2 regions of the Pseudanabaena minima str. Chao 2107 genome follow, and region 1 is predicted to be linked to the other one. Evidence: riboswitches for the same ligand, from Rfam matches in the RefSeq annotation. Region 1 holds a riboswitch; the other holds the start of a gene.
What was found. Region 1 has a riboswitch for cobalamin ahead of ABM313_RS19050 (hypothetical protein). Riboswitches for the same ligand answer to the same signal wherever they lie in the genome.
Positions count from the first base shown of each region.

Region 1 (5,036 bases):
GTTTCTGATAGCGCTCACGCATCGCCAAACTGCGATCGCCTAATCCCAATTGCAATAGACATACTGCCTGTTTAAGCTGATCCCCCGATTGTCGCCAAAAGGCTAAACTCCTCTCAAATAAGGCTTTTGCCTTCCCAATTTCTCCCTCAGTCATCGCCATACAGCCAAAAGCAAAATCTAAACCTGCGCTAATTTCGTCACTAATCTCAATGGCTTGAGCCTCTAAATCTGCGATCGCCGTAATTAGTTCAAACTGTTGCAAACTTGCATCCCAATCGCCCAAACCTTGAGATTGCAAATAACGATCGAACGTAGCTCTGATTGAATCTTGCACCAGTTCCTTTAATTCCATCGCCTCAAGCTGAAACTCGATCGCCCCTGCCGTAGTCCAGTTCGCCAAATCACTCGCCTCACGGGTCAAAATATCCTGAGTGCGATCATTCAGCCACAGCACCATCGGAAATTCCAAACAATTCGCAAATTCTTCTCGTACTCGATTTGCCGACTTCAAAACCGCTTCGATTTCCGTAACCGCATACAACCCCAAAACCATTAATACCTTGGGCTTCTGCTCAATGGGCAATTGATGCACTTCTCCCATCAATTCCTGAATCGGCGCAAGTAAAGTCTTCGCGTCAGGTTTCAGTTCAAGTATCGCGATTGCAGTTTCAGGTAAACCATTCTCACCAAGTTGCGATCGCAAGTCCTGCAAAACCCGCTTTTGCAAAACCCGATAATTACACAAAGCGATCGACAATGAAAACCCTTGCGATCGCGTCACAATTCTCGTCAATCGACGCAAGGCATCGCGATTATTCTCTGCAATTATTTCGGTGCGATCGCTCATAGAATTTGCCTCTAATCATCCAAAATCGGATTTCGGTCAAACCAACTATTACCTTGATACTCATACTCAAACACAAACTGACTCTTGATTAGGGTTTGATATTCCGCCTCACCACGCACCCGTTTATCCTGTTGTACCTTCTTAATCAAATCCCATTCATCATCAGTGATTGTCTTTACCATTTTATTCCGTTCCTTAGCGATGATGCTCTCCACTAATTTGGCGGTAATCGGCGGATCATCCTGCTCTAGGCAACCATACAGCAATCGAAATAAATTGCGAACATGACCACCACTAGCTTGACATAGGCGATCGAGAGTTTTGGGACTATCGAATACTTTGTTTACAAACTCATCACTAATGCGTTGTACAGAATTAACCTTTGGAAATGCTCTCGCCATTACAATCTGTCTGAGTAGCGCCATTCCTGCCTCACACTCACTGCCATCTGCCAATCGCGCAGGAACCATCGGCAAAGTCTTAATATCCGTTCCAAATCGACTGGTCACGATCGCTGCATCATTGGAAAAAGTTAACAACAACGGCACTGTATAAACCACATGGCAATCCAACCCTCGCAACTGATCGCCCCGTTCAACAAACAAATATCCTGCCTTGGACTGCTCTTTAAGATCGATGCGATTTTCAATGCGATCGAGGTTATCCACAATCACGACTAAGCCTTTCTTGCCAGCAGCTTGCAGTCTCTCCTTAGCAGGCGCTAGTAACTCCTTATTAATGGAAGTAATAATGCTATTAGTGCGGGATTCCAACCGTTCGCGCATTTGCCGGCGCAATGACGGGCTGTTCTTGGCTTGGGCTGTAATCTCAGCAATCCCCACTGACAGCCTAAAGTTTGCGCTCAAATCGAGCTTCGTTTGCAAAATATCCTTCAGTTCGCCAAATAATTTTTTGAAATATTCGGGGATGATATTAATGCCCTCCTGTTCCAACCCTTTGCTGAGTTGACCTGCGATCGCTAACAAAATATCACTGGCATCAACATCACTTAGTTCCAACTGGCGATCGCATTCAAAATAAGCTACATGAAATTTTTTCTCGGTCAACTCATGCTTCAGCCGCAAAAGCTCCGTCGATTTGCCACAGCCAATATGTCCTGTAAATAGCTGACAGGTGGACTCATCGGGCGAAATTCGCACAATCTTACGGGACAGACTTTCAATTAACTTTTCACCCCGCACCGTTGAGAGGTCAACATAATAGCTGCGATCCTCTTCGTTACTAGAGTCGAGGGGATGCGTGGGATTGCAAGCCTTATAAAATCGCGAAAGTTCAAGATCCATAGTCGGATTTTAGGATGAGCCATATCAAGTGCTGCCTATCCTAATATAGCGGATGTAACCTGTCTATGGCAGTCCTAAATCATAGGCTTCGACACTTCGGCAAGCTCAGTGCATCGCTTCGCTCAGCCAGCGTTGATCGCTGGCTGAGCGAAGCCGAAGCCTCTCGTTTCGCCATAGATGTTATACTTTGACTTCAGCTTTCGGTTTTAGTGAGGAGCAGTCACTAAAAGTAATGGGGAAAGATTGGTGTAAGTCCAACGCTGTCCCGCAACTGTGATTTTCTGTTCAGCAACAGAAAAAGTCAGAACGCCCACCGAAGCTCATTTCAAATCCATAAATCTACATCTACGAGGTAATAGATGAAGTTAAAAGATAGCGACTGGCAAGGCAATTTTGGCTATTGGCAAAAAAGCTTTATTCACGCAAACCTAATGATGATTGGCTATGCGGCATGGCAAGGATTTTTGCAACATGGTCGCGGAGTCGTAGTTTGTGATATTGATCGCAGTGCGATCGCGCCCAGTAACACAGGTTTAGAAGTCACCCAATTCCAATCCCAATTTATTGCTGAACAAGAATTAATCTCTTCAATTCAAACTTTTTCTCTCGATCAAGAATTAATTACTGTGCTTGTGCAAGCGGTTGGGAATTATGCTCCAGACAAAGAGGTGGTTCTACTGATGAAAATGGAGCAGCATCTCGAAATTAATCTCTTCCAAAACCTGAAAATATTCCCCCCTGACTGTTACGAGCAAGTCAGCCGCCGTTGGGAAGAGTTTCAACCTTGCCTAGAAACCCATATTAAATGAGCGCAAAAAGCTGTAATTGCTGGTGTTCCGTGGATAGAATTCCTGAGATCATATAAGTCTAGGGCTGGCACGGGGGATTGCCACTACAGAATATAAATTATTGTAGTAGGTGCAAGCCCCCCGTGCCAGCGCTGTTACGCTAGCAGCAAGAAATTCATCATCTGAGTTCCACGTAACATCAGGAATTAAAGAACCGCTTTTTGTGAGGGCAGCTAAGCAGCTTTTACAAAAAATGCGTTCTTTATTAAGTATTAAGCTCCAGATTCATAATATGAAAACTGCTATATTAACTAATCTATGAACAATGTAATTCGCTACCAAAACGCTGCACTTCAGTACTACCGAGATCTGACAGGTTCTTCCTATCTTCACTATGGCTATTGGGAACCAATTCCTTCACCTACTGATGAGTTGACTGTCACTAAGCTGCGTGTCGCTCAAGAAGCCTATGCAACACATCTTCTATCTTTTCTCCCAACCGATATTCATACCGTTTTAGATGTCGGTTGTGGCAATGGCGATAATGCTGTGGCGATGATTGAGAAGGGTTTGCAAGTTGAAGGTCTAGCTCCCGACCCACTGCAACAAGCAAATTTCTTAGAACGCACCAAAGGCAAAGCTTTATTCCATGTCGATACCTTCCAAGAATTTGTACAAGATCCTGCGAAGTACTCTTCACAGCTTACCTATGACCTCATTCTATTTAGTGAAAGCACTCAATATATGTCGCCAGAAATGATTGCCGAAGGTTCGGCGGCGGTGACGAAATCTGGTAGTTATGTACTGTTAGCAGATATGTTGCGGAAAGATCCTGAATATAAAGAAGGGATGTTTTCCAACTGTCTGATTAATGCTGATTTGCATAGATCAATGGAGAAGGCTGGTTTTAAGTTGGTCAAGACTGATGATATTTCTGCACATATCGCCCCGACTCTAGATATTTGTGTGCAAAGTTTCCAAACCTTTGGAGTTTCCACGATGAAGTATATCGGCAATTTAATCGCGATCGCCGTGCCACCGATTTATAAAGTTCTGCGCTACTTTTTTGGTAAGTCAATCAAGAAATTGATTACTGAAGGGCTCCAAGCATCATCCCTTTTCCATAAGCATCTGTGCTATGAAATCCAGCTTTGGCAAAAGATCTAGTTGATAGTGATGGGCGCTTTGCGCCCGACTATTATTTACTGATGTTGCGTGGAAGGAATTTCTGTCATGTCGGAAGTCTAGGGTTGGCACGGGGGCACAGCCCCTACAAAATCTAAATTATTTAGGTAGGGGCAATCCCTCCGTGGTTGCCCTGCTTCCCTAGCAGCAAGAGATTTATAATCTGCGTTCCACGTAACATCATTTATTTAATCAATTCTGCTAAAAAGCTATTTCGCTTTCTGAGAAACTCATCCAGTAATTCGTAGTAATTTTCAGCAACAGCTTGCTGAACTGATAGTCTTTGTAATAGAGATTTGCGCCATGCATTAACCCTAGGAGTGCGATCGCTAAAGCCAAAATTTTGATAGCGATCAAAGGCGACGAAATAGCGAAAGATCGGTGCATAGACCGCATCAATTAGCGAAAACTTTTCACCAGCAAAGTATGGTGCTGCATTCAGTTGTGCTTCCAACAGTTCTAAATTTGCAATTAAATCTAAACGTTTTGCTTCAAAGGTTTCTTGATCCTTAGCCGCATAGAAACCCGCAATTTTGGCTAGTAGATTGGAACCAAACTCAATCCAAGAGCGATGTTTGGCTTTGGTTAAGGCATCTGGTGGATGTAGCGAGTCTGGGGTAATTTCATCGAGATATTCACAAATTACGGCGGATTCAAATAAGACTTCATCATCAACGATTAGAAGCGGAACTTTACCCAATGGCGAAATTTTGAGAAACCAGTCGGGTTTGTTGGCAAGGTCAATATATTCGCGATCGCAAGGAATTTGCTTTTCAAGCACAGTGATCAGCGATCGTTGTACGTAGGGACAAAGGGTATGGCTGATTAGCTTGAGTTTAGGCAACATGGCAATTTGTAAATGTGGCTAATGTTTGGATATAGTTGCATTTACACTAATTGCAATTGCAACTA
Region 1 is NZ_CP159508.1:4,186,034-4,191,069, reverse strand. It holds gene ABM313_RS19060 (WD40 repeat domain-containing protein) at 1-847, opposite strand, end outside; gene ABM313_RS19055 (P-loop NTPase fold protein) at 859-2,151, opposite strand; cobalamin riboswitch at 2,336-2,483, shown strand; gene ABM313_RS19050 (hypothetical protein) at 2,511-2,960, shown strand; gene ABM313_RS19045 (class I SAM-dependent methyltransferase) at 3,258-4,106, shown strand; gene ABM313_RS19040 (glutathione S-transferase family protein) at 4,309-4,971, opposite strand.

Region 2 (5,036 bases), 1.6 Mb from region 1:
ACGCGCATCGAGATTATCCTCAACCGCCGCATTAAAGCCCAATAGAATCTCCGAACTAATTTTGCCTTCATCGCAAGCGATCACTTTAACGCCATCGCGCAATTCTTGCTTAAGCCATGAATGGACTCTGTTTTGAGCTTCAACATCCACTAAATCCGTTTTTGTCAATAAGACCAAATCCGCACAGGCTAACTGATCTTCAAACAATTCTTCAATGGGAGTTTCATGATCGAGATTAGGATCTTCTTGACGCTGAGCATTGAGCGCATCAAGATCGCCTACCAATTTGCCACTAGCCACTGCCTCGCAATCAACTACAGCAATCACACCGTCAACCGTCGCGCCATTGCGAATCTCTTGCCAACGGAAGGCTTGAATTAAGGGTTTAGGTAAGGCTAAACCAGAGGTTTCGATGAGAATGCAATCAATGCGATCGCGTCTTTTTAACAACTCTTGCATCGTTGGCAAAAATTCCTCTTGCACCGTGCAGCAAAGACAGCCATTGGTTAATTCCACAATATTGGGCGTAACCTCTGTGCCATCTTCATCGCAAACACGACAAGAACGCAGTAAGTCTCCATCAATGCCGATCTCACCAAATTCATTCACCAGTACGGCAATCCGCCGACCTTGGTTATTTTGTAACTGCTCCCGAATGAGCGTAGTTTTACCACTGCCCAAAAAGCCAGTAATAACAGTTACAGGTATTTTCGCTGCCATAATTTTCTCTAAAAAACTTTAAAAGCCCATATTGCTGATAACCGATGGCTGAGCGAAGTCGAAGCCATCGGTTATTGCTAGAAAAATCAAATTAGAGGCAATTCATGAATTGCCTCTAATTTGAAAAATGATTTAACCCTTTGGCACTGGGAGAATCAGAGAAGAAAGATTAGATGCGAAAAATGCTGCACCGAATCCACAAATTACTAAACCTGCTGACTTGAGGCTAGGCGATACTTGAGAAAAGTCACCCTTGAGGACTTTCTGACCAACAAAGAAAGCTACACTCGAAATCACTAATTGAATCGTGGTAAAGCCTACTAAATAAGCCACTAAAGCGGTAGTTTGTGCTCCGAAGATCGCTTCACCGTAGGCATAACCATGAAATAGTCCCGCTACTGCCGACAGAGCAACCATGACGAGCAAGTTAGGACTATTCTTCATTGCCATCAAAATCCCAAATAGCAAAATCGATGCTGAAACAATGAGTTCAACTACTGGCAGAGATACACCTAGCAAGTGAATTCCCGTGCCAAGCATTGCCGACAAAACAAAGGATAAAGGAATAAAAACACCTTGAGGCTTAAGCGCTGCAAACAAACCGACAGCAACAATAAAGGCAAGGTGATCAACACCAATCACTGGGTGTGCCAAGCCTGACATAAAGCCTTCAAAAAAATTGCTGGGCATTCCGCCACCCATGGCATGATGTGCTGATGCAGGGCTAGCAAATACTAAGAGACTAAAAGCAAAGGCGATCGCTAATGCTTTAGATTGAACTGAAGCGAAAATCTTAGATAAATTCATACTCTGTAACTCGCAGATATGGACAAATTAAACTAGCTCTAGCGGGCATCCTGACTTTGGGAATAGTAATATCGTTTTCCTTCGGAAAACGATATTACTGAGGTATCCTTTACAGTTGCGGTACAGCGTTGGACTTTCACCAAACTTTCCCCATTTGCATTTTGTATCTTTGAAAAGAATTTTGGGCTACGAAGCTTAGAATCGAGTCATAGAAACAATTACATCTGTTAACGGCTGTTCCCCGTTAAAACTAGAACAGTCTTTGACTTTACAATAATTTGACTGCCTTGCGAAAAAATACTTAATAGATTTATAAATTTTGTCGATGACCAGTGAAAAATGGCTAAAGATTATTGGTATAGGTGAGGATAGTTTAGAGGTATTAAGCTCAGCAGCCCGATCGCTAATTGATACTGCTGAAATTTTAGTGGGCGGTGATCGCCATTTAGCGGTGTTGCCAGAATTGCCAGAAGATCAGCGATCACGCATAGTTTGGGCATCGCCGATTGAGTCAACCATTCAGCAAATTATTAATTTGCGTGGTAAATCGGTATGTGTCCTAGCTAGTGGCGATCCCCTTTGGTTTGGGATTGGCACAACTTTATTAAAGAGAATTCCCATTGAAGAAATTGCAATTATTCCCTCACTTTCTACTTTTAGCTTGATTTGTGCGCGATTAGGATGGTCATTGAATGAAGTAGAAACCCTGAGCCTATGCGGTCGTCCAGCTTCACTTTTCCAGTCTTATATTTATCCAAATGCTAAACTGTTAATTCTGAGTTCGGGAAAAGAAACACCGCAGATTGTGGCAAAGATTTTGTGCGGTCGCAATTTTAGCAATAGCAAAATTACGGTCTTAGAACATCTCAACGGAAATAAAGAACGGATTATTTCTACTGTTGCCAATCAATTTCAAAGCTTTCCTGAATTTGCCGATCTCAATGCGATCGCTGTGGAATGTATTCCCAATCCTGAAGCGAAAATTCTATCGCGGATGGTAGGACTTCCCGATGATGCTTTTTGTCATGATGGACAATTAACTAAACGCGAGGTCAGAGCAATTACCCTATCTACCCTTGCACCCAATGCTGGCGAATTACTTTGGGATGTGGGTGCTGGTTGCGGTTCCATTGGCATTGAATGGATGCGAAGTCATCCTCGTTGTCAAGCGATCGCCATCGAAAAGTCCCGTACCCACTTCATCGCTGAAAATGCGATCGCTCTCGGTACTCCTAACCTCAAAATTATCGAAGGCAAAGCTCCCGAAGTTTTGCAGGGTTTACCCACCCCTGACGCGATCTTTATCGGTGGTGGTGCGACTGTTCCAGATTTATTCGAGACTTGCTGGCAAAATTTGCGATCGCATGGACGCTTAGTTGCTAACGTGGTTACCCTTGAGGGAGAACAAAAATTATTTCAATGGCAACAGAAATATGGCGGTACGCTTACGCAAATCTCGATTAGTCGTGCCGAGGCGATCGGTTCTTTTCTAGGCTGGAAACCGATGCGTCCTGTTACTCAATGGGAAATAATTAAGACCTGACCAAATTTTATAAAGAGTATTGAGGCGGCGCAAAACGCTGCCTTAATACTCTTTAGGTTGATAATTTTTTAGTCAAGCAAACCAATAAATTACTGAAAGTGTTACTTTGCAACACTTTCAGTAATTTATTGATTAGGGTTGGGAAGATTTACGGTGCGATCGCTGATAGGATAAAAAACACTAGTGTTATTGCCCTGTACAGCATGGATTTTCAGTCGGTTATTTTGGCGTTGCAAAAATATTGGAGCGATCGCGGATGTCTGATTGCTCAACCCTACGACACCGAGAAAGGTGCTGGCACAATGAGTCCACATACTTTCTTGAGAGCGATCGGTCCTGAGCCTTGGAGCGTCGCCTATGTCGAGCCATGCCGTCGTCCCACCGATGGGCGCTATGGACAAAATCCGAATCGCTTACAACATTACTATCAATTTCAGGTAATTCTCAAGCCATCACCCGATGATGTGCTGGATCTATATCTCAATAGCCTCAAACATTTGGGCATTGATCCCGCCGATCATGATGTACGTTTTGTTGAAGATGATTGGGAATCACCGACCCTCGGTGCGTGGGGTGTCGGTTGGGAAGTGTGGCTAGATGGAATGGAAGTCACCCAGTTTACTTATTTTCAGCAGGTTGGCGGCTTAGACTGTCGTCCCGTTTCTGCGGAAATCACCTATGGGCTAGAGCGTCTAGTTATGTACTTGCAAGGGGTGGACTCGGTATACGACATTGTGTGGCGATCGCATCCAACGCTAGGCGACATTAAGTATGGACAGGTGCATCACCAAGGTGAAGTCGAGCATAGCGGCTACAACTTCGGTAACTTTGGCGGCAAGCCACAGGATTCTGACTTACTGTTCCAATTGTTTTTGCAATACGAAAAGGAGGCAGGACATTTATTAGAATCTGAACTAGTTTTACCAGCCTTTGACTACGTGTTGAAATGTTCGCATTCCTTTAACTTGCTGGATGCGAGAGGTGTAATTTCGGTGACTGAGCGGGTGCGCTATATCGGACGTATTCGTAATTTAGCTCGCCAAGTTGCCAAACTTTATTACGCCCAAAGGGAAGCATTAGGATTTCCTTTAGGTGCTGAGTTAGCAGTCTCAACCTAACACCAAAGATAATAGCGCCGCTATTATCTTTGCTTTTTAATAAATAAAGTCAGCCATAGGCTGGCTTTTTTATTAAGTACTGCTATAGCAATTCAAACCCCAAATAAATGAAAGCGGAGCAAAGCTTCGCCTTCATTTATTTGGGGTTTATGTTTTTACGTTGCTGTAGCTGCTTTTGTTAAGGATTATTAACTAGTTTCTCATATCCACCTTGGATAAAGAACTGATCTCGTATTGTCATGGATTAAGACTTTAAAAATGATTTTTACAAATTTGTAGTTGTTCATAAAATTCATGTATAAACCTTTTCTTGACTACCTAGAACAGTCTCTATTTCAAAGGTTTGACTTGCAAAGCCGTTTGATACCAGCAGGTTTAGAGTCTTGTGTCAGCGATCGCGGTCGTAACCCTGCAACGATTCGCAGTTGGTGCTACCAATGTCCAGAACTTCGGAAAATTCGCTATACATACATTGATGCAGGTGCAAGCGCTCAAATTTTTAATAGTGTCATTTATCCTAGTCATAACTATGACTTGCCATTACTGGGGATTGATTTCTTGTCTTTTGGATCAGTCAAGAATTTGATTGTGATGGATTTTCAGCCATTATTTCAAGATCGGGGCTATTTAGAAAAATACATTTATCCGCTCAAAACTTTGCATGACAAGTATCCAGACTTAGCCCAAAATCTGGAAATGAAGTTTTACGATGCTAATCAATATTTCTCCAAATATTTATTGTTTGCAAAGACCGATCCTGAAACTGTGAGAACTAGAGTGCTGGAAGCATTCAAGGATTATTTGCATCTCTATTGGACAATGCTTGACGATGCGCAACCTCTAGTAGA
Region 2 is NZ_CP159508.1:2,580,445-2,585,480, forward strand. It holds gene cobW (cobalamin biosynthesis protein CobW) at 1-720, opposite strand, end outside; gene ABM313_RS11685 (HupE/UreJ family protein) at 853-1,527, opposite strand; cobalamin riboswitch at 1,551-1,742, opposite strand; gene cbiE (precorrin-6y C5,15-methyltransferase (decarboxylating) subunit CbiE) at 1,853-3,070, shown strand; gene glyQ (glycine--tRNA ligase subunit alpha) at 3,274-4,188, shown strand; gene ABM313_RS11700 (15,16-dihydrobiliverdin:ferredoxin oxidoreductase) at 4,483-5,036, shown strand, end outside.
Region 2: it holds a riboswitch for cobalamin, as region 1 does, so the genes downstream of both, ABM313_RS11685 (HupE/UreJ family protein) here and ABM313_RS19050 (hypothetical protein) in region 1, are expected to answer to the same signal.